DNA from 3 places in the Rhizobium sp. BT03 genome. Region 1 is predicted to be linked to each of the others. Evidence: predicted binding sites of a transcription regulator. Region 1 holds the regulator's gene; each other region holds the start of a gene.
What was found. The regulator HrcA, encoded in region 1, represses chaperone genes, less so after heat shock. The targets are predictions, from matches to a motif close to GTTAGCACTCNCNNNNNGNGAGTGCTAAC.

Region 1 (9,686 bases):
ATCGAACTGTCCAAGACCGCCCGCGGCCTGATGGCGCCGCAATGCGGCCTGGCGCCGGGTTTCGTCGGCATCGTCGGGTCAAGCCTTGCCGACGGCTTCGAGCGCTGCCGCTCGATCCGCATGCGCGTCGGCGCCCTGCCGCAGCATCCGACGGGCCTTCTCGGCTACGCCTTCAACTGGTCGCCTGAAGGGGTCGTCAACGAATATCTGAACGATTGCGAGGTCATCGAGGGTGGGGTGCGCAAGCTCGTCTCGCCGATGGAATGGCACGAGACCGTCTATGTCGGCGGCGTCAAGCTCGAAGCCTTCACCACCTCGGGCGGCCTTGGCACCATGTGCGACACCATGCTCGGCAAGATCGACAATCTCGACTACAAGACCATGCGTTATCCCGGTCACATGGAGCTGATGAACTTCTTCTTCCACGAGCTCTTGATGCGCGACAAGCGCAAGCTCGCCGGCGAGATCCTGACCAATGCCAAGCCGCCTGTCGAAGACGATGTCGTCTATGTCCATGTCGCCGCCGAGGGCACGGAGAACGGCAGCTTGCGCCGCAAGGAATTCGTGCGCGCCTATTATCCGATCGAGATTGCCGGTGCACGCCGCACGGCGATCGCCTGGACGACGTCGGCCTCCGTCGTCGCCGTCATCGAAATGGTCCGCGACGGGTTGTTGCCGGCCACCGGCTTCCTGCACCAGGAGCATATTCCGTTGGAGATGTTCCTGAAGACGCCGACCGGCAGCCTGTTCAAGGCCGGCGCCACCAGCCACAGGTGAGAATGGTTTCCGGCGCGGATGGCGATATCGTTGCCGCGCTGGAAACAATCCGTTGTCCTGATGTCAGCAGGCGAGGTCGGCGACGACGGAATCGAGGATCAGCATGCCGGAGGGCGTGCAGCGCAGGCGCGAATTGCCGATCCGCTCGATGAATTTGTGTTCGAGCAGGAATTCTTCGCGCTTCGGGTCGAGCTCGCGGCCGGAAAGCTGCTGCCAGCGGGCAAGATCGACGCCTTCCCGGAGCCGCAGTCCCATCAGCAGCAATTCGTCGGACTGTTCCTCGTAGCCGAGCCGCTCCTCGTCGAGAATGCCATGGCCGTCGCGCTCGACCATATCGAGCCAGGCTTCCGGCTTGCGCTCGGTCGCCGTCGCGATCTTCTCCGGGCCGCGCGTCAGCCGGCCATGCGCGCCGGGGCCGATGCCGGCATAATCGCCGTAACGCCAGTAGGTCAGGTTATGCCGGCTTTCCGCACCCGGCCGGGCATGGTTGGAAACCTCATAGGCGGGCATGCCCTCGCGCGCGGTGATCTCCTGCGTCGCCTCGTAGAGCACGGCCGATTGCTCGCCATCCGGCACGATCAGCTTGCCTGATTTGTGCAGGCCGTAGAAGGGCGTGCCTTCCTCGATTGTCAGCTGATAGAGCGAAAGATGGTCGACCGCGTAGGAGATCGCCTCCTTAAGCTCCTTTTCCCATTCCTCGACCGTCTGGTCCGGCCGGGCATAGATGAGATCGAAGGACATGCGTGGAAAAATGTCACGCGCCAGCCGGATCGCCTTCAGCGCGTCGGCGACATCATGCAGCCGGCCGAGGAATTTCAGATCCCGGTCGTTCAACGCCTGCACGCCGAGCGACACGCGGTTGACGCCGGCCGCCCGGTAGCCGCGGAAGCGCTCGGCCTCGACGCTCGAAGGATTGGCCTCCATGGTGATCTCGATACCATCGGGCACGTGCCAGTGCCGCGCAATGCCGTCGAGAATTGAAGACACCGTTTCCGGCTTCATCAGCGAGGGCGTGCCGCCGCCGAGGAAGATGCTCGTCACCGTCTTCGGCCCGCTCATCGCCCGGATCGCCGCCATCTCCTTCAGGAAGGCTGCCGTAAAGCGTTCCTGATCCACCGGCTGGTGGCGCACATGGCTGTTGAAATCGCAATAGGGACACTTCGCCGCGCAGAAGGGCCAATGGACATAGACGCCGAAGCCGGGCTCGCCGGTATCGGGCAGCAGCGCCGCGTCGCGCGAGGGGCTTGGCGTGTCGAAATTGTCCACGTGGCGACCTTATGCCTCCAGGCAGGTTTCGACAAAGAGTTTGAAGGCGCGGGCCCGGTGCGACAGCGCCTGCGGCTTGCCGATGTTCCAGCCGTGTTTTTCCTCGCCGCTCATCTCGCCGAAGGTGACGCCGTAACCCTCGGGCTGGAAGACCGGATCATAGCCGAAGCCCTGGGTGCCGCGCGGCGGCCAGACCACATTGCCTTCCACTTCGCCGCGGAAGAGCTCGGTATGGCCGTCCGGCCAGGCGAGGCAGAGCACGCTGACGAAACGCGCGGTGCGCTGGTCAGGCTTGGTCGCGCCGGCATCCTGCAGCGCCTTTTCCACCTTCGCCATCGCCATGTCGAAATCGCGCGTGCCGTCCGATGTCTCTGCCCAATTGGCGGTGTAGACGCCGGGATCGCCGTCAAGCGCGTCGACCACCAGTCCGGAATCGTCCGAAAGCGCCGGCATGCCGGCTGATTTGGCGGAGGCTATCGCCTTGATCGTCGCATTCTCCTCAAAGCTCGTGCCGGTTTCGTCGGGCTCGACGAAGTTCAGCTCGGCGGCCGATTTGGCGGTGAAGCCGAGCGGCCCGATCAATTCCTGGATCTCGCGGATCTTGCCGGCATTGTGGCTGGCGACGACGATGGTCTTCGTTTCGAGCTTGCGCATTCAGATATCCTGTTCGATGCCCCAGATTTTAGCCTCCGCGCATTCCAGGCTGTTACCCTCAGGGTCGCGGAAATAGATCGAGCGGCCGCCATTCGGCCAATGCACCTCGGATTCGATCGCCACGCCGGCCGCTCTCAGCCGCTCGGCCATCGCATCGATATTGCGGCCGGAGACCCTGAAGCAGGCATGGCCCGCTCCTGATGTGCCGTGCGGCGGCACCTGCAGGGCGCCTGGCGCCGGCGGTTTGACCGTTTCCTCGGGATTGAAGATCAACAGAACGCCGGGGCCGCAGCGGAAGAAGACATGCCGGTTGGCGGCGCGGGTGATCTTTTCGAGCCCGAGAACGCTCTCGTAGAACGCCTCGGCCTCATCGAGATCGCGCGCATAGAGCGCCGTTTCCAACATGCCTTCCAGCATGGGGTTCATCCCGCAATTGCCTGTTTCTGCAGGGCGACGAGTTCGCCGATGCCGTTCTTGGCAAGACCCATCAGCGAGGTGAATTCCTCTTCGGAAAACGGCGTGCCTTCGGCCGTGCCCTGGATCTCGACGATGCCGCCGGCACCGGTCATGACGAAATTGGCGTCGGTCTCGGCCGAGGAATCCTCGAGATAATCGAGGTCGATCACCGGTTGGCTGGCGAAAACACCGCAGGAAATGGCGGCGACATGATCCTTCAGGACCCGGTCGACCTTGATCATGTTGCGGCTTTCCATCCATTTCAGGCAGTCGTAAAGCGCGATCCAGCCGCCGGTGATCGACGCGGTCCGCGTGCCGCCATCGGCCTGGATGACATCGCAATCAAGGGTGATCTGCCGTTCGCCGAGCGCCTGCAGGTCGACGACGGCGCGCAGCGACCGGCCGATCAGCCGCTGGATCTCCTGGGTGCGGCCGCCCTGCTTGCCGGCGGCCGCCTCACGCTTCATGCGCTCGCCGGTCGCCCGCGGCAGCATGCCGTATTCGGCCGTGACCCAGCCCTTGCCGGTATTGCGCAGCCATGGCGGCGTCTTTTCTTCGAGGCTGGCCGTGCAGAGCACATGCGTATCGCCGAATTTCACCAGGCAGGAGCCTTCCGCATGCTTGGAAAAATTGCGCTCGAACGAGACCTTGCGCATCTGGTCGATTTTTCTGCCTGAAGGCCGCATTCTTATCTCCTGGGGTTTGTTGACCGCTTCTACGATTGGCGGCGCCCATTTGCAAATTCCCTTTTGCCACGGCTGCGAGTTTGACTTACTTTTCGGGAAGTATCATCAGCGCGGGTTCGTAAGCTTCATGGGCATCAGGTCGACATCGGTTTCGGATGCCGTTGCTGCGCTGGACGAGCGCTCCAGGGAAATTTTTCGCCGTATCGTCGAAGGCTATCTGGAGAGCGGCGAGCCGCTCGGTTCGCGCAACCTGTCCCGGCTGCTGCCGATGTCGCTGTCGCCGGCCTCGGTGCGCAACGTCATGAGCGATCTCGAAGATCTCGGCCTGATCTATTCGCCGCATATCAGCGCCGGCCGGCTGCCGACCCAGATCGGCTTGCGCTTCTTCGTCGATGCCTTCATGCAGGTCGGCGACCTCTCGGCCGAGGATCGCGCCAGCATCGACCGCCAGGTGCGGGCCGAAAGCGGCGGCAATCCGGTGGAATCGATGATGAACGAGGCCAGCCGCATGCTGTCGGGCATTTCGCGCGGCGCCGGCCTGGTCATAACCTCGAAAAGCGATCCGGTGCTCAAACATGTCGAGTTCATCCGGCTGGAGCCGACAAAGGCGCTGGCCGTGCTCGTCGGCGATCACGATCAGGTGGAAAACCGCATCATCGAACTGCCGGCGGGCGTCACCTCCTCGCAGCTGACCGAGGCGGCGAATTTTCTCAATGCCCACATGTCCGGCCAGACCCTGCCGGAGCTGCGCAAACAACTAAGCCAGCTGAAGGATGATGTCCGTCACGAGCTCGACGCCCTATCGCGTGATCTCGTCGAGCGCGGCATCGCCGTCTGGGCCGGCAGCCCGGACGAGGGCAAGCCGGCGCAGCTGATCATCCGCGGCCGCGCCAACCTGCTCGAAGGCCTTGCCGGCGCCGAGGATCTCGACCGGCTGCGCCTGCTGTTCGACGATCTCGAAAAGAAGGACAGCCTGATCGAGATCCTCAACCTCGCCGAAACCGGTTCGGGCGTGCGCATTTTCATCGGCTCGGAAAACAAGCTCTTCTCGCTGTCCGGCTCGTCGCTCATCGTCGCGCCCTATCGTGACGATGACGATCGAATCGTCGGCGCCGTCGGCGTCATCGGCCCGACGCGGCTCAATTATTCCCGCATCGTGCCGATGGTTGATTACACCGCCCAGCTCGTCTCCCGGCTTTCGCGCAATCCGCATTGACGCCACTTTGACGAAGACCGCGGAATTTTCGCTTCTTTGTCACGCAGACTTGATTTTTTTCGGTCAAACCTCGATATCGGGCGCATCTGAAGACACCAACCGGAGACCGTCATGACCGATGACACGACGAAAAACGGACCTGACGCAACTGCGGCCGATGCCGCAGCCGACGCTGCCGCCTACGTCGAGAATGATACCGTGCAGGAAGAGACCGCCCAGCCAGACCCGCTCGAGCTTCTGAAAGCCGAAAACAGCGAGCTGCGCGACCGCTATCTGCGCCTTGCCGCCGAAATGGACAATCTGCGCCGCCGCACCGAGCGTGAGGTCAAGGACGCCAAGTCCTATTCCGTCGCCGGTTTTGCGCGTGACATGCTCGCCGTCTCGGACAATCTGCGCCGGGCGCTGGATGCCATCTCTCCGGAGGCCAAGGATGCGGCCGATGCCGGCCTGACGACGCTGATCGAGGGTGTGGAGATGACCGAGCGCGCCATGCTCTCGGCGCTCGAGCGTCACGGCGTTCGCAAACTGGAACCGGTCGGCCAGAAGTTCGATCCGAATTTCCATCAGGCGATGTTCGAAGTGCCGAACCCTGATGTGCCGAACAACACGGTCGTCCAGGTCGTGCAGGCAGGTTTTTCCATCGGCGAGCGCGTGCTGCGCCCGGCCATGGTCGGCGTCGCCAAGGGCGGCCCGAAGGCCGAAGCCGAAACCAATTCGGTCTTCGACGAGAAAGACGCCTGAACCGCTCCTTCTCCCCCATGGAGAAGGATGCTGAAATCAGATGCGGGCGAAGCGTTCGATCAAAAGATCGAAGAAACCGTCCGCATCGACCTGGCGCATGACTTTCGCATTGCGCGGGCGCTCGGTGACATGCCACCAGTCGACAACAGTCATGCCGACGGTGAGTTCGGACCGGACCTCGATCTCGACATTGCAGTCCCGGCCTTCGAAAAGCTCCGGCTTCAGCAGGTAGGCGACGACTGTCGGGTCATGCAGCGGCCCGCCGTCCGAGCCGTATTTCTCGATATCGAAGCGCTCGAAAAATTCCAGCATCTCGACCATCGCCTTTGCCGGCGCGGTGCCGATCTCGGCCATGCGCTTCACCCGGTCCTTGCGGGTCAGCAATTGGTGCGTCACGTCAAGCGGCATCATCACGATCGGCACGCCTGAGCGGAAGACGATATCGGCGGCCTCGGGGTCGACATAGATATTGAATTCGGCAGCCGGCGTGATGTTGCCGCCTTCGAAAAAGCCGCCGCCCATCATCACCAGTTCGCGGATGCGCGGGGCAATATCGGGCGCCTTCTGCAGGGCCAGGCCGATATTGGTCAGCGGCCCGAGCGTGCAGAGCGTCACGGTGCCTTCGCCCTCGCGCCGCAGCGTCTCGATGATGAAATCGACGGCATGGCCTTGCTGCAGCGCCATCGTCGGCTCGCTGAGCTCAGGACCGTCGAGACCGGTCTTGCCGTGCACATGTTCGGCAGTCACCAGCTTGCGGGCGATCGGCGCGTCGGCGCCGGCGAAAACCTTCGTCTCCGTCCGGCCGCAGAGCTCGCAGACGATGCGGGCATTGCGGCTGGTCAGCGCAAGCGGCACATTGCCGGCGACCGTGGTGATCCCCAGAACCTCCAGCTCGTCGGGGCTGCCGAAGGCCAGCATGATGGCGGCCGCGTCGTCCTGGCCGGGATCCGTGTCGATGATGATCTTTCTTGCGCTTGCCATCCGATGCACCGTTTTCTTCATTTCTCGTCGCAAATCGGCACATTGCGCGCCGGCACGTTTTGATGCGAGGCAGCAGGCGCTTTGTCAAGCAGCCCCCGGCCGCCACCTTAAAATTGCGGGGTGGCGCCGAGACGTCGCCCGCGTCTTGCAGCGCCGGGGTGCTGTCCCCATATTAGCGGCATCCGGATGCTGCCCTTAAGGTCCGGGATGGTCGCTTGCATCAAGGACTTGAAAAGAGATGAGCCGCATTACCCCTTTCGCCAGCCCGCTGCTTCTGGGCTTCGATGCCATGGAAAAGACGCTGGAGCGCATTTCCAAGGCGAGCGACGGATATCCGCCTTACAATATCGAACGCATCGGCGCCGATAGCGGCGCGCCGGAACGTCTGCGCATCACGCTCGCTGTCGCCGGCTTCGGCGAGGAGGAACTCGATGTTTCCATCGAGGAGAACCAGCTTCTGATTCGCGGCCGCCAGGTCGAGCAGGGAGAACGGGACTATCTCTATCGCGGCATCGCCGCCCGCCAGTTCCAGCGCACCTTCGTTCTTGCCGACGGCATGCAGGTGCTCGGCGCCGGTCTGAAGAACGGTCTGCTCTCCGTCGATCTAATTCGACCCGAGCCGGCGCGCATGGTCAAGAAAATTAACATTTCGGTCTCACAGTAGCACAACGGTTTGTCGAACCGTTGGTCCCTTCTTCCGGAGGAACAGGAATGTTGATGAAAGAAGCCACGTCTCACTTGACCAAATCCGAGCTTGCCCACATCGGCAGCGGCGAGGTCGCCTATATCAGAAAAATGCGCACCGAAGAGGTCGCCAAGTGCTTTCCCGAGGCCCCGGATATCGATCCGAACGTCGATCTCTGGGCACTCTTCGGCGCCGACGGCACGCCGATCCTCTTGACGGACAACCGCTCCAGCACCTTCTTCAAGGCTGCCGAAGATGAACTGAAGACGGTCAGCCTGCACTGACCGTCAGACAGCGCCTGCCGCGTTTCGCCGCTGTTGCGGTGCGTGGTCATTCTATTCGATTTGGCTGCGCTCGCGGCTGATGTGGCGCCTTCAGGGCTACGGCAGCGATGCTGCTTTGGGACTAACTGATCGTCGTTGACGCTGTGCCGTGGAGCCCCTCATCCGACCCTGCGGGCCGCCTTCTCCCCGCTGGGGAGAAGAGGGGAGAATGCCGTTTCGGCATCGATCCTATTGAACGGAGTGCCTTTGAGCAGGTGGGTTCATTTGGGCTGTGTCGGCGCACCTTGCTCCCTCTTCTCCCCAGCGGGGAGAAGGTGGCCCGCAGGGTCGGATGAGGGGGCCGCACGGCACGCCCTTTAACTGCTTCCGGTTCGCGCCGACGAACATTGCGTTGCGTTCACCGACGTTCCCTAAAACTCAGACTTTCCTAAACGTCAGATAGGCCGAGGACCGGCCTTCACGGCGCGCCTTGGCCTCGTAGCGCGTGCTCGGCCAGCCCTCATAGGGCGTCAGCCAATCCGCCGCATTGTCGGCCATCCAGTCGAAGCCGCCGTGGTCGCGGCATTTGATGAGCGTCCAGTTGACATAGGTGTCGATATCGGAGGCGAAGCAGAACCGGCCGCCGGGTTTCAGCACGCGGTGGAAGCGGTCGAGATTGGTCTTCGAGACGAAGCGCCGTTTCCAGTGCTTCCGCTTCGGCCAGGGGTCGGGATAGAGCAGGTCGATCTGGTCGAGCGACGCGTCCGGCAGCCAGTCGAGCAGCTGCGTCGCGTCGTCATTATAGACGCGGATATTGCGCGCCCCCGTCTCGCCGATGCGCGACAGCAGCTTCTGCATCGAATTGACGAAAGGTTCGACGCCGATAAAGCCGGTGGACGGTCTCTCCAGGGCGCGGTGGATCAGATGTTCGCCGCCGCCGAAACCGATTTCCAGCCGCAATCTCTCGACAGGAACTGGAAAGAGAGATGTCAGCGGCTCCGGTGGAGCCGCTGAGAGATCGATAAGGAATGCCGGCAGCAGACTGTTCAGCGTCTCGGCCTGGTGTTCACGCAGGGCCTTGCCCTTGCGGCGACCGAAAAAGGCTTCGGTCGCCCGGCCGCGGCGTTCCATATCCGTCATGCTTTATCTCAGGCCTTCAGGCTTTCCTTGAGCGCCTTCACCAGATCGGTGCGCTCCCAGGAGAACGAGCCGTCACGGCCGGCCTTGCGGCCGAAATGGCCGTAGGCGGAGGTCTTGGCGTAGATCGGCTTGTTGAGGTCGAGATGGCGGCGGATGCCCGACGGAGACAGGTCCATGTTCTTGCGGATCGCCGCTTCGACCTGATCTTCGCTGACCTTGCCGGTGCCATGCAGGTCGACATAGATCGACAGCGGCTGGGCGACGCCGATCGCATAGGAGATCTGGATCGTGCAACGGTCGGCAAGGCCGGCGGCAACGACGTTCTTGGCCAGATAGCGGGCGGCATAGGCGGCCGAACGGTCGACCTTCGTCGTGTCCTTGCCGGAGAATGCGCCGCCGCCATGCGGAGCGGCACCGCCGTAGGTGTCGACGATGATCTTGCGGCCGGTGAGGCCCGCATCGCCGTCCGGTCCGCCGATGACGAACTTGCCGGTCGGGTTGATGTACCACTTGCAATCGTCGGCGATCTTCAGTTCGCCGAGCGCTTCGCGGATATAGGGCTCGACGACGGCGCGGACCTTCTTCGAATCCCAGCTATCGTCGAGATGCTGGGTCGAAAGCACGATCGAAGTCGCTTCCGACGGCTTGCCGTCGACGTAGCGCACGGTCACCTGGCTCTTGGCGTCGGGGCCGAGCTTGGCGACTTCGCCGTCGCCCTTCTTGCGGGCAACTGCGAGCAGCTGCAGGATCTTGTGGGAATAATAGATCGGCGCCGGCATCAGATCCGGCGTTTCCTTGCAGGCGTAACCGAACATGATGCC
Region 2 (9,686 bases), 940 kb from region 1:
AGAAGCCGGTGGTGAAGGCCGACCAGCCGATGACGTTCTGATAATAGAGCGTCGCCAGGAACTGGAAGCCGACATAGGCGCCCTGGAAGAGGGCGGCGATCGCATTGGCGTGCCGGAGTTTCGCCCGGCGGAACATGCCGAGCGGCACCATCGGATCGGCATGGCGTGCCTCGACCAGAAGAAAGAGCAGGATCAGCGCCAGCGACGCCGAGAGCGAGCCCCAGGTCGCAAAAGCCTGCCAGCCGGCCGCCGCGGCATTGGTGATGCCGAAGACGAAGAGCAGCAGCCCGGGGGTGATCGTCAGGGCGCCGGCCCAATCGAAGCTTGGGCGCGGCCCGGCCCTTTTGGGATCGGCCGGCAGCGCCAGCGGCGCAAGAAGGAGCGTCAGGATGGCGACGGGGGCGCCCATCACCAGCGTCGCCCGCCAGCTGAAGATCGTCGCGGCACCGCCGAGCACCATGCCGAGCACGAAGCCGGTGGCGCCGGTGGAGGCGAAGACGCCGAGTGCTTTCGCCCGCGCGCTTCCCTCGCCGAAGACCGAGAGCAGCAGCGCAAGGGCGGCAGGCGCCGTGAAGGCGGCGGCAATGCCCTTGATCAGGCGGGCGGCGATCAGCGTCGGGCCGCTATCGACGAAGCCGCCGGCGATGCTGGCGGCGGCAAAGATCGCCAGCGACCAGAGGAAGACGCGCCGGTGGCCGAAGACGTCGGCGACCCGGCCGCCGAGCAGCAGAAAGCCGCCATAGCCGAGCACATAGGCGCTGACGGCCCATTGCAGCGATGTCGCCTCCATGCCGAGTTCGGCCTGGATGGCGGGAAGCGCGACCCCGATGGTCGAGACGTCCATGGCGTCGAGAAAGTTGGCGGCACAGAGCAGCAGCAACGCCAGCCCCGCTCCGCTTTTCGATTTGGAAAGTGTCATCGAAATCGTTCCTTCTTTGCTGCCGCCTCGTCGAGGGAGGGTGCGCGGACGGCAGGGAACGAGAAAATGTACAGCTTCCTGTCCTATTGCAAATTGATAGTAGCCATGCCAGGTATTACTCACGATGATGAATGATGCCACGCTTCGCAAAATCGACCTGAACCTGCTGCTGGCCTTCTCGGTGCTGATGCAGGAGCGCAATGTCAGCCGCGCCGCCGAACGGCTGCTGCTCGGCCAGCCGGGCCTGTCGGCCGCTTTGCGACGCCTGCGCGAGGCGCTGGATGACGAATTGTTCGTGCGCGTCGGCCGCGGCCTGCAGCCGACGCCGCGCGCCCTTTCGATTGCCCCGGCGATCGAGGATGCGCTGTCGGGCATCGAGCGCGCCATCCGCCCGCAGGCGGAATTCGATCCGGCGAGCTGGCAGGGCGAGTTCCGCATCGGCATGTGCGATAATCTCGAATCCGCCTTCTTCGGCCCGCTTGCCGCCCGCCTGCTCCAGTTTTCGCCCGGCGCCCGGCTGATCGGCATCGCTTCGGAAAAGCGCGATGCCGCCCGCCGGCTGGACGAGGGCGTCTTCGACTTCAGTGTTTCCGTGCATGACGAACCGGCCTCCTGGCACATCCGCGCGCCGCTGTTCAACCAGGCCTCGATCTGCATTTACGACGAGGTTCAACTCAAGCTGAAGGCGCCGCTGAGCCTCGAGGATTTCGCCGCTGTCGCCCATCTCACCGTCTCGTTCGAAGGTAATGCCTCGACCGGCATCGACACCGCGCTGAGCCGCACCGGCCATATCAGGCGTGTGGTGGCGACGGTGCCGCGCTTTTCCGCGCTGCCGACGGCGCTGCGGGCGATGCCCGCCATCTCAGTCGTGCCGGAATCGATCGGCCGCTGCATGGCGCAGTTGCACGGGCTGACGATCTCGGCGCCGCCGCTTCCGCTGCCGGCCGATCCGGTGACCATGCTCTATCGCCGGGTCGACCAGGCCGACGGCCGGGCGCGCTGGTTCCGCCGCCTGTTCCTCGACGTCGCCGGCGAGGCGCTCGCAGCCTCCGGCTGCCGCGTCTCGATATCGAGAGCTGCGGCGTAAAAAAGTTAGAGCCTGTTACAGCTCGCCTTTGTGGAAATAGGCTTCGAGGCGATAGCCGTCCGGGTCGATGATGAAGGCTGCATAATAGAACTGCCCGTAATCCGGCCGAATGCCGGGTTCGCCATTATCAGTGCCGCCGGAGGCGACGGCTGCCGCGTGAAAGGCATCGACGGCGGCTTCATCAGGCGCGACGAAGCAGAAATGCAGCCCGGATCGCAGATCGGCAAGAACCGGCTGCTCGACCTGCATCACCCAGAGCCCGACCCGTTCCGGGCCATAGCCGATCATGGTGTCGGAATTGGACAGGCGCTCATATCCGAGCGGCGCCAGCGCCGCATCATAGAAATGGCGGGCTCTTTCGAGGTCTTTGACGCCGATGGAGACATGATCGAACATGGGCCGCAAAACTCCCTCCCTTTTTCGCCAATCCCCGAAGGATTGCTCATCCCCAAGATGGCACGATGCCAACATCTTTCAACCGCCGTCCCGAGTCAACGAATGGGCTTGCATCGTCATCGCAGCTTACCTGCTCATTCATGGCCGGTGATTCTGCCCAGCCGCTGTCACGTGGTTTTGGGGAGGGCAGAGTCCGGCTCGGGGGCGGTGAGGCTGCTGCCGCATCCGTTCTAAACAGCGCCCTCGGAGACGCTTTGCATCTGCTGCAGGTCCGTCATCTCATAGGTCCAGACTCGAAACGCCTTCAGCACATGCGGTCCGAAGGAATTGATGAGCGGTATGTCGGCAGCGTCGCGCCCGCGGGCGACGACGATGCGACCGATCCGCGGTGTGTTGTTGCGCGGATCGAATGCATGCCATGCACCGTCAAGGAAGACCTCGATCCAGGCGCTGAAGTCCATTGGATCAACGACGGGAATGCCGATGTCGCCGAGATGACCATTGATATATCGGGCAGGAATGTTGAGGCAACGGCACAACGCCACCGCCAGATGCGCAAAGTCGCGACAGACGCCGACGCGTTCGTGGAACGCCTCGAAGGCTGTCCGCGTCGATCGCGCCTGCATGTAGTCGAATTGGATATGGCCGTGAACGAAGTCGCAGATCGCCTGAACGCGGCTCCAGCCGGGTGCGACGGTGCCGAACATATCCCACGCAATCTGACTGAGACGATCCGTTTCGCAATAGCGGCTGCCCATCAGGTAGACGAGGCAATCGTCTGGCAACTCCGAAACTGGGAGTTCCCTGGCGCCTGGCAGCGACCTGTCCGGTTTGCCGTCGTCTTCGATCGTCGCATCGCCCCATATGGTCAGGTCGCCCGTCGGGGCAACCAGCCGAAGGCAGCGGTTGCCGAAGAGGTCGCGATAGGTCGAAGTGGGAACATTGGGCGTGGTGAATACCGTTTCCGGAACTCTGATGTCGGCCGCACGATCCTCATGCACCGACAACAGACATACCAATGCGGTCGGCTGCGGGCAGGTCAGCGTCATTTCATAGCCGTAACGGATCAACATGGAGCGTTCTCGCGCGTCCGGATCCGTCTAGCGGAAATCCGCCGCAGTTAGAGTATAAAAGGCGCGGCGGCGGTAGGAGTAGGCTTTGTGCGCCACCTCCTGAATGGAGTTGCGCAGGGCGTCGAAGGAGGATAGCCACCTCGTTACCGAAGGCTCGGTTCCTTGCAATGCGGCGTCGGATTTCGCCAGCGCGCCAACCTCGATGAAGAACAACACCTGGAACATGCCGTCATGGCCCACGAAGCGCACAGCATTTCTCGCCGGATCGAAGCTACGGCTTAGGTTCAGAAAAGCTAGCGCCATGGTTGGACCGGCGGGCTCTTCCGAGCACTCCGAGCGGTGCCCGACAGCCTGAGCCATTCCTTCCGATATCCTATGTTGAGGAAATTGAAGGACATCATGTCTTCCCCGGCTTCCGTATGGCCGGCGTGCACGGGAACGCTTGCAGAAACACGATAGACGGTCCACGAACGGGCGGATTCGATCCGGCCGTCGTGTTTGGTCTCCATGGAGTAGCGGCCGGGCGCTTCCCATGTGTGGACGGCAAAGGCATTCCGTCTTCGTTCGGCTTCGTCTCCATGGCTGTTCACGATGTCAACCTTTCGTCATTCGGGCCGCGGCCTTGGCCAAACGTCCTCTCGATCAGTGTTGCGCCGCTGCCGGCGGGCGATAGGTTTACCGATTCCAGGCTATCTTCCGTCACGACCCGCTCATGACGTTCATCGTCACTGCGGATGCGGTATTGCAGCACATTTCCTCTGAGAGGCAGCGTGGCGGTAACACGGTATGTTTCGGGGAGCTTGGAGGGAACGACGAAGAACCCGTCCTTCACCCGGACGGTCTGCCCCACCGTGAAGATATGTGTTGCTGCCTTGCGCCGGATGGAGCGTCCATTGCGTTGCGGGATGCGCGTAGCGGTCATGACGGTTTTTGGTCCTTTTCGAGCACGGTTTCGAGATCTGACAAGTGGATAGGCATCATTTGCTGCGTCGAACTCTGGGCGGCTATCGCCGGCAGGTGGATGAAGGCGCCGACCCGTCGCCAGGCAAGCCTGGAGACGCCATCGATCAATTCCTCGTCATAATCGACGCGGTATTCTCCGGCTGGCTGCGCTCTGTCGAAACCGGGCAGGCGGAATGGGGATGAAAAGCGGACGACGGTTTGTGTGGTGCGACTTGTCACGGCTCAGGCCTCCGCAGGATACACCGATATGTTTCCTGTATCATTGAGATCCGAACCCGACGAACTCGAGGCTGCCGGTACATCCGCGGTCAGCGCCAAGCTCATTCCGGATCGGAACAGGCGAACTCAACGCCGGAACGACGTTATGGATCGCTGTCGAGAATTCAGTGGTGATGGCGGGTCGTAGGTCTCTGACACCGCGAAGCCAGGTCGGCTAAATCGACGAGACCTATCATTGCGCCTCGATTGCGTTTAAATCAAGATGAAATCTGATTTATCTATGAAAAACGCCAAATTAACTCTTTGTTCATTCAAATAAAATCGGACGCGATGGCGCAAAAAATTCTATTCACTTCCCGATTATTACAAAATATTCGGTCGGATTGATTTCCTGGATATCTCAAAAAAATTCCTGCGTGAATAATATTTCTTGGCACTCCTATCAATCGAGTGCCACGAGTGGTATTTATGAGTTGCAGCCGCCCTACGCGCCGGCAGCAGAAAGACCTCTATGAAATTCCGTTCACTTCACGACCGCGTCGTCATTCGACGTGCGGAAGGCGATGTCAAATCCAAGGGCGGGATCATCATTCCAGACACCGCCAAGGAGAAGCCCCAGCAAGGCGAAGTGGTCGCAGTCGGCCCGGGTCTCCGCGACAAAAGCGGCAATCTGGTCCCGCTTGATGTCAAGGTCGGTGATCTCATCCTGTTTGGAAAATGGTCGGGGACAGAGGTCACGATCGATGGCGAAACCCTTCTGATCATGAAGGAGACCGACATCATGGGCATCGTCGAAAAGACCCAAGCGGCTGCCGACAAAGCCGCCTGAGCGTCGAATTTGTGACCAGCATCTCAAGACCGAACTGGGAAGAAATATCATGTCTGCCAAGGAAATCAGGTTCTCCACCGACGCGCGCGACCGCCTGCTGCGCGGCGTCGAATTGCTCAACAACGCCGTCAAGGTGACGCTTGGCCCGAAGGGCCGCAACGTCGTCATCGACAAGGCCTATGGCGCACCGCGCATCACCAAAGACGGCGTTAGCGTCGCCAAGGAGATCGAGCTCGCCGACAAGTTCGAGAACATGGGCGCGCAAATGGTGCGCGAGGTGGCTTCGAAGACCAATGATCTTGCCGGCGACGGCACGACGACGGCAACTGTTCTCGCCGCCTCCATTTTCCGCGAAGGCGCAAAGCTCGTCGCTGCCGGGATGAACCCGATGGATCTGAGGCGCGGCATCGATCTCGGCGTTATCGCCGTCGTCAAGGAAATCAAGGCGCGGGCGATGAAGGTCAAGTCGTCAGGCGAGATCGCCCAGGTCGGCACCATTGCCGCCAATGGCGACGCCGCCATCGGCGAGATGATCGCCAAGGCGATGGACAAGGTCGGCAATGAGGGCGTCATAACGGTCGAAGAGGCACGAACCGCCGAGACCGAACTCGATGTCGTCGAGGGTATGCAGTTCGACCGCGGCTATCTCTCGCCATATTTCGTCACCAATGCCGAGAAGATGCGCGTGGAACTGGAGGATCCCTATATCCTCATTCACGAGAAGAAACTCGGCAGCCTGCAGGCGATGTTGCCGATCCTGGAAGCGGTTGTACAGACCGGCAAACCGCTGCTCCTCATCTCGGAGGACGTCGAGGGTGAAGCGCTGGCGACGCTTGTCGTCAACAAGCTGCGCGGCGGCCTGAAGGTCGCAGCCGTCAAGGCGCCGGGTTTCGGTGATCGCCGTAAGGCAATGCTGGAAGACATTGCCGTGCTCACGGCGGGCCAGATGATTTCCGAGGATCTCGGCATCAAGCTCGACAACGTCACGCTCGATATGCTCGGCCACGCCAAGCGCGTGCTGATCGAGAAAGACAGCACAACGATCATCGACGGCTCCGGCGAGAAAGCGGCCATCCAGGCGCGTATCCAGCAGATCAAGGCGCAGATCGAGGAGACCACTTCCGATTATGACAGGGAAAAGCTGCAGGAGCGCTTGGCGAAACTCGCCGGCGGCGTCGCGGTCATCCGCGTCGGCGGCGCGACCGAGACGGAGGTCAAGGAAAAGAAGGACCGCATCGACGATGCGCTGAACGCCACCCGTGCGGCGGTCGAAGAGGGCATCGTGCCCGGCGGTGGCGTGGCATTGTTGCGCGCCAAGTCGGCCCTCACGGGCCTGACCGGGGAGAACGCCGACGTGACGGCGGGCATCTCGATCGTGCTCAGGGCGCTCGAAGCCCCGATCCGACAGATCGCCGACAATGCCGGGTTCGAGGGCTCAATCGTCGTCGGCAAACTCGCGGGCAGTAATAATGACAATCAGGGCTTCGACGCCCAAACGGAGACCTATGTCGATATGATCGAGGCCGGCATCGTCGATCCTGCCAAGGTCGTGCGCACTGCTCTGCAGGACGCCGGTTCGATTGCGGCGCTGCTGATCACCGCCGAGGTGATGATCGCCGACATTCCCGCAAGAGACTCCGCCCCTGCAGCCGGAAATGGCGGCATGGGCGATATGGGATACTGAGAACAGCCTGAACCGGTCCGGCGTCGCCGGACGGCGCAACTTGAACAACAGACAGGGAGAATTCCAATGTCCGTGCAGAGCAGCAGTAAAACATCGATCACCCAGCGTTTCGACAGTTACCAGCCATCCAAGACGCTTCTCGTCTGGGCCTGCGTCGTCACGGCGATCGCCACGATGATTATCGGCTTCAGCTGGGGCGGTTGGGTAACAGGCGGCACGTCAAGCAAAGCGGCAGCCGCCGCCGGCGACGTTGCACGCGGAGATCTAGCGTCGGCCATTTGCGTCGAGCGGTTCAAAGCAGCGCCGGATGCGGCCGCCAAGCTTACCGAGTTCAAGGCGATTGCCGACGGCTACAAGCAGCGTCAGTTCGTTGAGGCCGGCGGCTGGGCCACCATGCCTGGGCAGACCTCACCCGACAGCCGGAGTGTTCAAGCCTGCGCCACCACGCTTGCCGCCTGACACTGTTTTCGAGAGCGCTCCGCCACCTGTGCGGGGCGCTCCCTCTGTTGACGCAGGAATGATCGATGATCCGTTTCGAAAAAAAGAGCGACCCGCAGCCAGCCGCAGAAGACGCTGGCGACAACCGCTTCCAGAAAATCCGCGAGGCCGCAGCCGACGGGCACAGGAAGGTCGCCAACGACAGCACGCGTCCTCGCGCGTCGCGGGAGGCGGCAGATGGCGATCCGCTTATCTCAGTGCATTGACGATCTAAAGAGGCCGCCGGCGCAGCCTGGAGAGGGCGCGATCTTCCGCGGCGAGGCCGCGCTGTTTGTCGATGGCGAAGCCAATCAGACGACAGAGGTTTGCCCAGGCTTCGAACGACGCCACGATCTTTCAACCGCCGTCTCAAGTCAGGAACAGGTCTAGCCGATATGGTTTGGCAGTTCATTGATTTAGGCGATCGCTTTCAGCGACTCGGTCAGCCGTTCAATCAGGAAGCAGGAATGACTGGCCCCGCATGGGCGGAGACCAGCCGTGATCTCAGCCGTCGATGGCGACCCATTTCGGGGCGATCCCGGTACCGCGACCCAGGCCGTAACCAAGGCGGATATTCAGCATCCCCAAGGGTTCGAGCAGGCGAGCGGCATCGAGCGAGCCGGTTTTCTCGACAGCAAAGCCGGCGTCCGTCACCAGCGCTGCGGCGGTTTCGACAGCATCGTCGTCCCCGGCCAGGAAGACCGGTATGGTGGAGCTGTGCTTTGGGGAAGCCGCAAACAGCTCGGCAAAGATGGTATTGAAGGCCTTCACGACCTTGGCGCCTTTGGCTCTGTGCTGGATTTCCTCGGCTGCCGACGTGTCGTGACCAAACAGCAGGCCGGAGAAATCGGGCTTCAGCGGATTGGTGATGTCGACGACGATTTTGCCGTGCAATGCCGCCGTTTCGGCAAATTCGAGCGCCGATGCATAAGGCAGCGCCAGCACCAGAATATCGGCGTTTGCCACGGCGGCGGCGATCGGTGCGCTGGCAGCGCCGATCTCCTCTGCAAGCGACTTTGCCGCGGCCTCATTCCGCGACGCGAGGATGAGATCGCGCTTGCCTGCCAGGCGACGCGCCAAGCCGGCGCCCATGTTTCCAGTTCCGATAATAGCGGTTTTCATGTGGTCGGTTCCTTCATCGAGTTGAATGAGTTCGATATAGCCGACCGCGATCCCATCATGAATGGCATTGAATGGCGGTATATAATTGCATAAAAGTATCGAATGACCGATCTCACCAATTTGAAGACTTTTGTCGCCGTCGCGACATCAGGTAGTTTCGCCAAAGCTGCCGCCAGGCTCAACCTGTCGCCCGCCATGGTCGGTCGGCGCATTCAGGCTTTGGAAACAGACTATGGTGTCAAGCTGATCGAGCGTACCACGCGAACCCAGAGGCTCACCGAGATCGGCCTCAAATTTCTGGAGAGAGCCAGCAGGGTCATCGATGAACTGGAGCAGTTGAACGATATTGCCGGCCCCGCCAACCACGAAATATCCGGCCACCTCCGTATCAGTGGCCCGACGACGCTCGGCGTCAAGCGGCTGGCATCGTCCATTGCCCGCTTTGCCAATCAGCATCCCGCGGTCAGTCTGGAGCTCAATCTGACGGACCGGAACGTCGATCTGATCGCTGAGGGCTATGACCTTGCCGTTCGGGTGGCGCATCTGCGGCCATCGTCCTTGATCGCAAGAAGGATCGGCACCTATCGCTTCGTCTGCTGCGCCTCTCCCGGTTATCTCGGCAAGAACGGCGTGCCGACCCATCCCGAGCAGTTGCAACAGCACCGCTGCATCCTCAGCCTCAACCTCGTCCCGCGCGATCAATGGCACTTCGAAGATCAGGATGGACGGGTGCTGGCGGCAAAGATTGACAGCAATATCGGTATCGACAATGGCGAAGCCATGCGCGTTGCCGCGGTTGAGGACGCCGGCATCGTCTATGCGCCGCTGGTCCTGGTAGAGGAAGACATCGCCGCCGGGCGGCTGACCGAGGTGCTGATCGATTGGGAAAAGTACAGCCTGCCGATCCATGCCGTGCA
Region 3 (9,686 bases), 470 kb from region 1:
TGGCGGCGGAAGCGGACGGCGTAGATGCCGGCGGCGAGTTCCACCTCCGGCGGCAGGCGCATGTTGGCAGTGGGAAAGCCGAGCTGCCGGCCGAGCTTCTCGCCGTCGATCACCTCGGCCTCGACCGTATAGCGGTAGCCGAGCATGCCGGCGACTTCGCTGACGCTGCCTTCCTTCAACAGCGCGCGGATATGGCTCGAAGAGACGACATCGGCGTTTTCGTCGCGGAAGGCATCGATCAGGGTGACGCCGAAACCATAGGTCTGGCCGGCATTCATCAGGAAGGCCGGACCGCCCTCGCGGCCGCGGCCGAAATGGAAGTCGAAGCCGGTGACGACCTCGGAGGCCCCGAGCCAGTCCTTGAGGATCGAATGGATGAAATCATCGGCCGAGCGCTGCGAGAACTCGTAATCGAAGGGATATTCGATGACCGCGTTGAAGCCCAGCGTTTCCAGGATGCGGGCCTTCAGCGGCGCGGGCGTCAGGCGGAAGACCGGGGTCTCGGGCCGGAAGACCGTGCGCGGATGCGGCTCGAAGGTCAGCACCAACGCGGGGATGCCGCGCGCCTTGGAGATTTCGAGCGCGCGGCTGAGCACCGACTGGTGGCCCCGATGCACGCCGTCGAAATTGCCGATGGCGATGACGCCGCCCTTGAGATGGGCGGGCAAGGGTTCCCGGGTTTCATTGCGGTGGAAGACGGTCATCGGCTGGCTTCTCTTTATGCGAGGCGTGGCATCCACCACTTCGGCGCGGCTTTTTCCCGATCGAGATAGGCGTTGAGGATCGCCTCGTCGGTCTCGCCGTTCAAGGTGTATTCCTTGGCGTGGATACCGCCGCTGATGTAAAGAAGGTCGAGGCCGTAATTCAAGGCGCCGCGCACATCGGTCGGCATGCCGTCGCCGATTGCCAGCACCCGCTCGGTGGGGAAATCGCCGCGAAGCTCGCGGGCCGCGGCGAGCGTCGCCTCATAGATCGGCCGGTGTGGCTTGCCGGCGATGCGGGTTTTGCCACCGAGCTGCTCGTAATAGGCGGCCATGGCGCCGGCGCAGGGGATGATGCGATGGCCGCGCTCGACGACGAGGTCGGGGTTGGCGCAGATCATCGGCACCTCGCGGGATTTGAATTCCAGAAGCATGTCGGTGTAATCTTCCGGCTTCTCGGTCTCGTCGTCGAAAAAGCCGGTGCAGACGAGCGATTGCGCTTCGCCTGATGGCACCCGCTCGACGCCGATGCCTTCGAGAAGCGCCTTGTCGCGCTCGGGGCCGAGCAGAAAGACCGTCTTCGGCCCTTCGGCGATCAGCCGGCGCGTGACGTCGCCTGAGGTGACGATACGGTCATAGGCGCTGTCGGGAACGCCGATCTGACGCAATTGCTCGACCACCTGCCAGGAAAGACGCGGCGAATTGGTGATCAGGACGACGGCGACGCCGCTTGCGCGCGCCGCTTCAAGGGCAGCAGCGGCCTTCGGAAACGGCTCGACGCCGTTGTGAACGACGCCCCAGACATCGCAGAGCACCACGTCATAATGACCTGTTATCTCCGAGAAGTTTTCTATCCGCCTGGCCATTCCGATTTCCCGATTTGCTTCAGTCACCGGTGACATTGCAAAGGCGCAAGGCGATGGCAAGGCATTTTCTTCGCGGCCGGCCCGTGGCAGCGGGTTTCGGCGGCAATCTCAGCAATTCTCCGGCCTCTTCACAATTCCGGCACAAAAATTCGTGATTGCTCTCATTGACTCCTCTTGGAGCCATCCCTAAATGCTCGTCGCTAGCACTCGCCGCAAGGGAGTGCTAACATCTATCCATGTGGGCCGCTCCGGCCCGCGAATGTCATTCGATCGAGGGATTAGACAATGGCAAGCACCAACTTCCGCCCCCTTCACGACCGCGTCGTTGTTCGCCGCGTTGAGTCCGAAGCCAAGACCAAGGGTGGCATCATCATTCCCGATACCGCCAAGGAAAAGCCGCAGGAAGGCGAAATCGTCGCCGTCGGTTCCGGCGCTCGTGACGAGTCCGGCAAGGTCGTCGCACTCGACGTCAAGGCTGGCGACCGCATCCTGTTCGGCAAGTGGTCCGGCACCGAAGTCAAGATCGACGGCGAAGACCTTCTGATCATGAAGGAAGCCGACATTATGGGCATCATCGGCTGATCAGCCGCTGGCCTTTCCGACGTAGCCGACGGGTCCCAAAACCCGGACACTCGAATTGAGGAGTTTCAATCATGGCATCTAAAGAAATCAAGTTTGGTCGTACCGCGCGCGAAAAGATGCTGCGTGGCGTCGACATTCTCGCCGATGCAGTCAAGGTAACGCTCGGCCCGAAGGGCCGTAACGTCATCATCGACAAGTCCTTCGGCGCTCCGCGCATCACCAAGGACGGCGTTTCCGTCGCCAAGGAAATCGAACTCGAAGACAAGTTCGAAAACATGGGCGCCCAGATGGTCCGCGAAGTTGCTTCGAAGACCAACGACATCGCCGGCGACGGCACCACGACTGCAACCGTTCTTGCCCAGGCGATCGTTCGCGAAGGCAACAAGGCCGTTGCAGCCGGCATGAACCCGATGGACCTGAAGCGCGGTATCGACCTCGCTGTCGCTGACGTCGTGAAGGATCTCCAGGCCAAGGCCAAGAAGATCTCCACCTCTGAAGAAGTTGCACAGGTCGGCACGATCTCGGCAAACGGCGACAAGCAGGTCGGTCTCGACATTGCTGAAGCCATGCAGAAGGTCGGCAACGAAGGCGTCATCACGGTTGAAGAAGCCAAGACCGCCGAAACCGAACTCGAAGTCGTCGAAGGCATGCAGTTCGACCGCGGCTACCTCAGCCCCTACTTCGTGACCAACCCGGAAAAGATGATCGCCGACCTCGAAGACGTCTTCATTCTCCTTCACGAGAAGAAGCTCTCGAACCTTCAGTCGATGCTTCCGGTTCTCGAAGCTGTCGTCCAGACCGGCAAGCCGCTCCTGATCATCGCTGAAGACGTCGAAGGCGAAGCTCTTGCTACGCTCGTCGTCAACAAGCTGCGCGGCGGTCTCAAGATCGCTGCCGTCAAGGCTCCTGGCTTCGGCGACCGCCGCAAGGCCATGCTCGAAGACATCGCCATCCTGACCGGCGGCACCGTGATCTCCGAAGACCTCGGCATCAAGCTCGAGAGCGTCACGCTCGACATGCTCGGCCGTGCGAAGAAGGTTTCGATCTCCAAGGAAAACACCACGATCGTCGACGGTTCGGGCGCCAAGTCCGACATCGAAGGCCGTGTTGCCCAGATCAAGGCCCAGATCGAAGAAACCACCTCCGACTACGACCGCGAGAAGCTGCAGGAACGCCTTGCCAAGCTCGCTGGCGGCGTTGCCGTCATCCGCGTCGGCGGCTCGACTGAAGTCGAAGTGAAGGAAAAGAAGGACCGCATCGACGACGCCCTCAATGCGACGCGCGCTGCCGTTCAGGAAGGCATCGTCCCCGGCGGCGGTATCGCTCTGCTGCGCTCCTCCACGAAGATCACCGTCAAGGGTGCAAACGACGACCAGGAAGCCGGCATCAACATCGTTCGCCGCGCCCTGCAGTCGCTGGTTCGCCAGATCGCTGAAAACGCAGGCGACGAAGCCTCGATCGTTGTCGGCAAGGTCTTGGACAAGAATGAAGACAACTACGGCTACAACGCCCAGACGTCCGAATTCGGCGACATGATCTCCATGGGTATCGTCGACCCGCTCAAGGTCGTTCGCACCGCGCTGCAGAACGCTGCTTCTGTCGCATCGCTGCTGATCACCACCGAAGCCATGATCGCCGAACTGCCGAAGAAGGATGCCCCTGCCGGCATGCCTGGCGGCATGGGCGGCATGGGCGGAATGGACATGATGTGATAGGTGAAAGGCCTTTCACAGCATCGTTCATGAATCCGCCCATCATCTAAGATGGTTCAGCGCGTCAAGCGCGCTGAACTGGCGGAATGGACATGATGTGATAGGCCAAAGCCGTGACTGACATCCATTCCGGCATCCGGAATAGGAAGGGCGGCCCTCGGGTCGCCCTTTTCTTTTGCGCTCAAAGCGATTCGGTCCGTTGCGCGCAATTTTATGGCGCGTTGCCGGCTCCTGCCCCGGAAGCTTGCGCGAAGCTTGCCTTGCCGCGCTTTTTCGGGCCGCCGGTCTCCGCGGGAAGTTGCATCGTTGCGGCACCATTCCCCCCCTCATATCGCGCGGAACCGCATCCAAAACCCGCAAAATTGATGTGTCGGCGCGGCTTTCCCGCTGGATAATGCGAGAATGGCGGCATCCCAGGAAAAACTCCGATCCGAACACCCCTTAAAAAGCCGTTGCCGTTTGTTCAAAAGCTCCTATAAATCCGCGCTGCAATTGAAGCGCGCCTACTAAACGGGCGCGAAAGACAATCCTTGACGTTCCGCGGGCCCGATGGCCGTGGCAACGATTGCCTGCAAAAGCACGGGCATCATGCCTGCTGCTGCGTGATCCTGTTTTTGTGTTTACCGAGCGTGCGGCGGAGGAGCTGCATGCAAACGGGGGAACGCCTTGTTTAAGATCGCCAAAGCCAATGCAGCCGTACCTTTGACACCCGGCTCGCTGGAGCACCACAATCAAAATGACGAGATGGTGGCTCAGTTTTCGATTTCCGAAACCTGGACCGGAGATTTGTCGAGCGGCATGCTCCGCCTCGGCGAATGGAGCGCGATGCTGCACGGCCTTTCCGCACGGGACTGCGGGCTCTTGAGCCTGATCCGCTGCTATGACAGCAAGGACCGCGCCCATGTCCTGGAGCTGTTCGAGCAGGCGGCCACGCTCTGCTCCTCCTTCTGTTTTTCGACGACGATCATCATGCCGAACGGCCTGCGCCAGCCGCTCTTCTGCATGGGCGAGTCGAACGGGCTCGAGGAAAAGTACAGCGGCAGCATGGTCGGCGTCTTTATCTTTCCGCGCTTCAAGCTTGAGGGTGCACGCCAGGTCACAAGCCGGCTATAGAGGCTGGAACTGCCCCTCACCCTAACCCTCTCCCCGTTTTACAGGGAGGGGACGTGCCCTGCGAGAGGTTTGTGGGGAACGGAGAGCTTGCGGCTAGCTTCCTTCGCCCCGTTTACGGGGAGAAGGTGGCGGCAGCCGGATGAGGGGCCGGCATCGGCGATCTCCTGGCGGTCAGCTATTCGGGCTTGACCGGAATGTTCAGCCCCGTCTGGCTGGCCGGGCGGGCGATGCAGCGCTGCAGCCAGTCCATGACGGCGGGGAATTTTGCATAGTCGAGAAGCTCGCGGCCGCCATAGAAGATGTCGGCGCCGCGAACCCAGGTGAAGGTGGTGATGTCGGCAATCGTATATTGATCGCCCATGATCCACTGCCGGCCCTTCAGCCGGTCGTCGAGCACGCCGAGCAGCCGCTTGGATTCATCGCGATAGCGATCCACCGGATAGGAATTGTTGGCGACCTTGTCGGCGGCGAATTTGTGGAAATGTCCGAACTGGCCGAACATCGGGCCGATGCCGGCCATCTGGAAGAACACCCATTGAATGCATTCGTAGCGGCCGGCGGCATCCTCAGGAATGAGCCTGCCGGTCTTTTCCGCGAGATAAAGCAGGATGGCGCCGGATTCGAAAAGGCCGATCGGCTTCCCGCCCGGGCCGTTCGGATCGATGATCGCCGGAATGCGGCCGTTCGGGTTGAGAGATTCGAATTCCGGCGATTTCTGCTCGTTGGCGGCGAAGGAAATATAGTGCGGCTCATAGGCGAGCCCGAGCTCTTCGAGCGCGACGGACACTTTCAAGCCGTTCGGCGTCTGCAGAGAGTAGAGCTGGATGATGTCGGAATTTCTAGCCGGCCAGCGCGCCGTGATCGGAAATGCGGACAGATCTGCCATCGGATTCTCCTTGTTATCAGCCGACCATAAGAGACCGGGCGCGCCAAAGGCAAGCGGCGGCCGGCAGCGCATCGTTCCATATTATTGAACGAACTGTCCGCATCTGTTTATCTTTCCATAACGCGGGAAAAGAGCGACATAGGAGGCATCCGAGGTCCACACGGTGCCGGGGCACCAAGATCTCCAGAGCCATTCAACGGAGGCAGCATCCATGTCGAACGCCATTATCCTGATTGCCCGCATTCTTCTTTCCTTCATGTTCATCCTTTCCGGCTTCATGAAGCTCACCGATCCTGCCGGTACTGCGGGCATGATCGCTGGTGCCGGCCTGCCGGCAGCAACCCTGTTGGCCTATGTCGCAGGTCTTTTCGAACTGCTGGCCGGCCTTGCGGTTCTCACAGGTTTCCAGGTGCGCATCGCCGGCTGGCTGCTCGCCGCCTTCTGTGTCTTCACGGGCGTTGCCTTCCACCTGCCCTACGCAAGCGGCACGGAACTCGTGAACATTCTCAATCAGATCATGGTCATGAAGAACATCACGCTGGCCGGCGCGTACATTCTGCTCGCCACCGTCGGTGCCGGTGCCTATTCGATTGACGCCCGCCGCGGCGCCTATGCGGCCGCCTGATCCAGCAGACATCCTCCCAAACATGCAAAACCCGCCGTCTTCCGACGGCGGGTTTTTGCTTGTGGCCTGATGGCCGAAATCAGAGGGCGGCGCGCACCGCTTCGATAATCGCCTGCACGACGGGTTCGTCGGCATGGCTCTCCTTGCGGGCGCGCACCAGGCAGGCCTGCGAATGCAGGATGACGCCGTCCTGGAGCACCTTCAGATGGTTGGCACGCAGGGTCGAGCCGGTGGAGGTGATGTCGACGATGATATCGGCCGAGCCGGAGGCCGGCGCCCCCTCGGTGGCGCCGAGGCTCTCGACGATGCGATAGAGCTGGATGCCGTGCTGGCTCGAAAAGAACTGCTGAGTCAGCCGCCAATATTTGGTGGCGATGGCGAGGCGCCGGCCGTGCCGGGCGCGGAAATCGGCGGCGACGTCGCCGAGATCGGCCATGGTCTCGACATCCAGCCAGATCTCCGGCACGGCGACGACGACATCGGCATGGCCGAAACCGAGGCGGGCGCAGAATTCGACGCGCTTGTCGACCTCGGCAAAACCTTCCCGCATCAGATCCTCGCCGGTGACGCCGAAATCGACGGTGCCGTTGCCGAGTTCCCGGGAAATCTCGGAAGCCGAAAGGAAGGCCACCTCGACATCGTCCCAGCCTTCAACGCGGCCGCGATAGGAGCGGTCGTTGCCGACGGCCGTGATCGTCATGCCGGCCCGCTCGAAGATCGCCGAAGCGTCGTCCTTCATCCGGCCTTTGGAAGGAAGCGCGATGGTGATGGTCATGCGGCTGCCCTTTCGGTTTCGATGCGGTCGAGCCAGAAGGAGAAGCCGACGGCCGGAATGCGGTCGGTTGCGCCGAGGAAAGTCAGGAGCTTATCGAAGCGGCCGCCGCCGGCCAGAACCGCGCTCGAGCCCTCCGCCGTCACCTCGAAGACGAGACCGGTGTAATAATCGAGCGGCCGGCCGAAGGCGGCGCGATAATCCAGGCAGGACAGATCGACGCCGGCATCAGCAAGGGCGCCGACGCGACCGTTGAAACGGGAGAGTGCATTGCCGAGCTTCAGGCCGGCAGCATCGGCAAAACCAGCGAGCGCCGCCGACGCGTTGACGAGCGGCACGTGCAGCGACAGGAACTCTTCCAGCACATGGAAGGCCGCATCGTCGAGACGCGTCTCGGACAGGATGAGCTTTTCCTTGAGCCGCCGGGCAATCTCCAGCGGCGAGCGGCTGGCATTGGTGGAATAACCCGTCGCCTGCATTTCTTGCTCAAGATGGGCGACCAGCGCCTGCTCGTCGCCTAAGGCAACAAGCCTCGCGATATCGTCGTCGAGGCCGGTGACGAATTGCGGGCTGACCAGGCCGGCCAGCAGCGCTTCCAGCTGCGTCATGTTGCCGAAGGCATGGATCAGACGCTTCTGCCAGCCGAGCGGCAGGCCGAGCGCCTGGACGACCGCTTCGAACACCGCCTGGTCGCCCAGCGTCACCGACAGGCGCCGGCCGGGCAGCAGGCGCGCAAGAATGGCGGTGGCGTCACCGATGGCGCGGGCGTCGGCGCTCGGTATGTTGATATCGCCGAGATCCTCTATGCCTGCCTGATAGAATTCGTTGGCGCCGTCGCGGCGCTGGCGGAAGACTTCGCCGAGATAGGCATAACGCTTCGGCGTGCCGGTCGCCGTCTCGATGTGGCGCAGACAGACGGGGATGGTGAACTCAGGACGCAGGCAGAGGCTGGCGCCGGTTTCGCTCTCGGTCATGAAGATGCGCCGGCGCAGATCCTCGCCGGCGATATCGAGAAACGGCTCGGCCGGCTGAATCACCGGCGTATCGATGCGCTCGGCATTGCGGGCGGTAAATTCGGCCAGCAGGTCGGCCGAGAATTCGGGGAGGTTGATCAGGGGCATAGGCTGAACTTCCCTCTTCTCCCCAGCGGGGAGAAGATGCCCGACAGGGCAGATGAGGGGGATGAGGAGTGTAAACGACGAACGTCCTGAGCGGCGAGCGAAGGACAGCTTCTGCCATGCCGCCCCCTCATCCGACCCTTCGGGCCACCTTCTCCCCGAGGGGAGAAGGGGAGATTCTGCTCAAACGTCGTCATCAGTGTCACCGGCTTGGGGCGGGATCATAGGGAACTTCGAGGCCGAGGGCAGCCCTCTTCCGATCCTCAGCCTGCGCCGCAAGGATCTCCCTCACCTTGGCGACCAAGTCGGCTTCCGGCACCGTTTCCTGTGCCACACGCGCTTCGCGCCAGCTGGCATTGTCCTCGATCTCGCCGGAGAGCCGCTTGCCCTCGATCAGATCCTTGATCTGCACCACGCCGGTTGCGCGTTCGTCGCCGCCCTGGATGATGGCGACGGGGCAGCCGCGGCGGTCGGCATATTTCAGCTGGTTACCGAATTTCTTCCAGTTGCCCTGGAACATCTCGGCGCGGATGCCTGCGGCGCGCAGCGCTTGCGTCATCTTCTGATAACGGCCCATCGCCTCGACATCACCGTCCATGACGGTCACCAGCACCGGCTCGATCACGTCGCTCGCGCCGAGCTTGCCGAGGTTCTTCAGCGCCGTCATCAGCCGGGAGACGCCGATCGAAAAGCCCGTCGCCGGCACCGGCTGGCCCATGAAACGGGAGACGAGGCCATCATAACGACCGCCGCCGGCGACCGAGCCGAAGACGACCTTCTCGCCCTTTTCGTTGGTGACGTCGAAGAGAAGCTCGGCCTCATAGACCGGGCCGGTATAATATTCGAGGCCGCGCACGACGGAGGGATCGATCTTGATGCGATCGGAGCCATAGCCGGCGCTCGCAACCAGCGCGCCGATAAAATTCAGTTCTTCGACGCCTTCGCCGCCCTTCGACGTTCCGGCAACGAGTTCGGCGAGTTGGGCAGCACTTTCGGCATAATCCTTGATGCCGACGAAGAACAGCACCTTGTCGATCTGCGCCTGGTCGAGGCCGGCGCCCTTGGTGAAGTCGCCGGATTCATCCTTGCGGCCGGGACCGAGCAGCAGGGCAACGCCCTCAGGCCCGAACTTGTCGAGCTTGTCGATGGCGCGCAGCACGTTCAGCCGCTGGCCGGCCTTGTCGTCGCCGCCGAGGCCGATCGCCTCCAGCACGCCGTCCAGGACCTTGCGGTTGTTGACGCGGATGACATAGTCGCCGCGCTTGATGCCGAGCGCTTCAAGCGTATCGGCCATCATCATGCACATTTCGG

Region 2: groES (co-chaperone GroES) is a predicted target of HrcA. The motif match lies at 5,087-5,115, and genes of this name have one in related genera.
Region 3: groES (co-chaperone GroES) is a predicted target of HrcA. The motif match lies at 1,767-1,795, and genes of this name have one in related genera.

What each region holds. Positions count from the first base shown of each region.
Region 1 is NZ_CP125640.1:2,239,059-2,248,744, reverse strand. It holds gene QMO80_RS11080 (saccharopine dehydrogenase family protein) at 1-777, shown strand, start outside; gene hemW (radical SAM family heme chaperone HemW) at 841-2,043, opposite strand; gene rdgB (RdgB/HAM1 family non-canonical purine NTP pyrophosphatase) at 2,053-2,697, opposite strand; gene QMO80_RS11065 (VOC family protein) at 2,698-3,123, opposite strand; gene rph (ribonuclease PH) at 3,120-3,839, opposite strand; gene hrcA (heat-inducible transcriptional repressor HrcA) at 3,967-5,055, shown strand; gene grpE (nucleotide exchange factor GrpE) at 5,167-5,796, shown strand; gene QMO80_RS11045 (nucleoside hydrolase) at 5,833-6,777, opposite strand; gene QMO80_RS11040 (Hsp20 family protein) at 7,016-7,441, shown strand; gene QMO80_RS11035 (DUF1150 family protein) at 7,489-7,746, shown strand; gene QMO80_RS11030 (tRNA (guanosine(46)-N(7))-methyltransferase TrmB) at 8,164-8,865, opposite strand; gene metK (methionine adenosyltransferase) at 8,874-9,686, opposite strand, start outside.
Region 2 is NZ_CP125640.1:1,296,846-1,306,531, reverse strand. It holds gene QMO80_RS06475 (MFS transporter) at 1-919, opposite strand, end outside; gene QMO80_RS06470 (LysR family transcriptional regulator) at 1,044-2,006, shown strand; gene QMO80_RS06465 (VOC family protein) at 2,022-2,402, opposite strand; gene QMO80_RS06460 (transglutaminase family protein) at 2,633-3,475, opposite strand; gene QMO80_RS06455 (DUF1488 domain-containing protein) at 3,503-3,778, opposite strand; gene QMO80_RS33020 (hypothetical protein) at 3,769-4,065, opposite strand; gene QMO80_RS06450 (hypothetical protein) at 4,062-4,397, opposite strand; gene QMO80_RS06445 (hypothetical protein) at 4,394-4,657, opposite strand; gene groES (co-chaperone GroES) at 5,169-5,486, shown strand; gene groL (chaperonin GroEL) at 5,536-7,170, shown strand; gene QMO80_RS06430 (hypothetical protein) at 7,237-7,629, shown strand; gene QMO80_RS06425 (hypothetical protein) at 7,695-7,874, shown strand; gene QMO80_RS06420 (hypothetical protein) at 7,846-8,037, shown strand; gene QMO80_RS06415 (NADPH-dependent F420 reductase) at 8,152-8,769, opposite strand; gene QMO80_RS06410 (LysR family transcriptional regulator) at 8,872-9,686, shown strand, end outside.
Region 3 is NZ_CP125640.1:1,767,082-1,776,767, forward strand. It holds gene QMO80_RS08735 (bifunctional riboflavin kinase/FAD synthetase) at 1-704, opposite strand, end outside; gene QMO80_RS08740 (TIGR01459 family HAD-type hydrolase) at 719-1,567, opposite strand; gene groES (co-chaperone GroES) at 1,853-2,149, shown strand; gene groL (chaperonin GroEL) at 2,221-3,861, shown strand; gene QMO80_RS08755 (hypothetical protein) at 4,528-4,974, shown strand; gene QMO80_RS08760 (glutathione binding-like protein) at 5,150-5,860, opposite strand; gene QMO80_RS08765 (DoxX family protein) at 6,072-6,485, shown strand; gene hisG (ATP phosphoribosyltransferase) at 6,565-7,260, opposite strand; gene QMO80_RS08775 (ATP phosphoribosyltransferase regulatory subunit) at 7,257-8,432, opposite strand; gene hisS (histidine--tRNA ligase) at 8,578-9,686, opposite strand, start outside.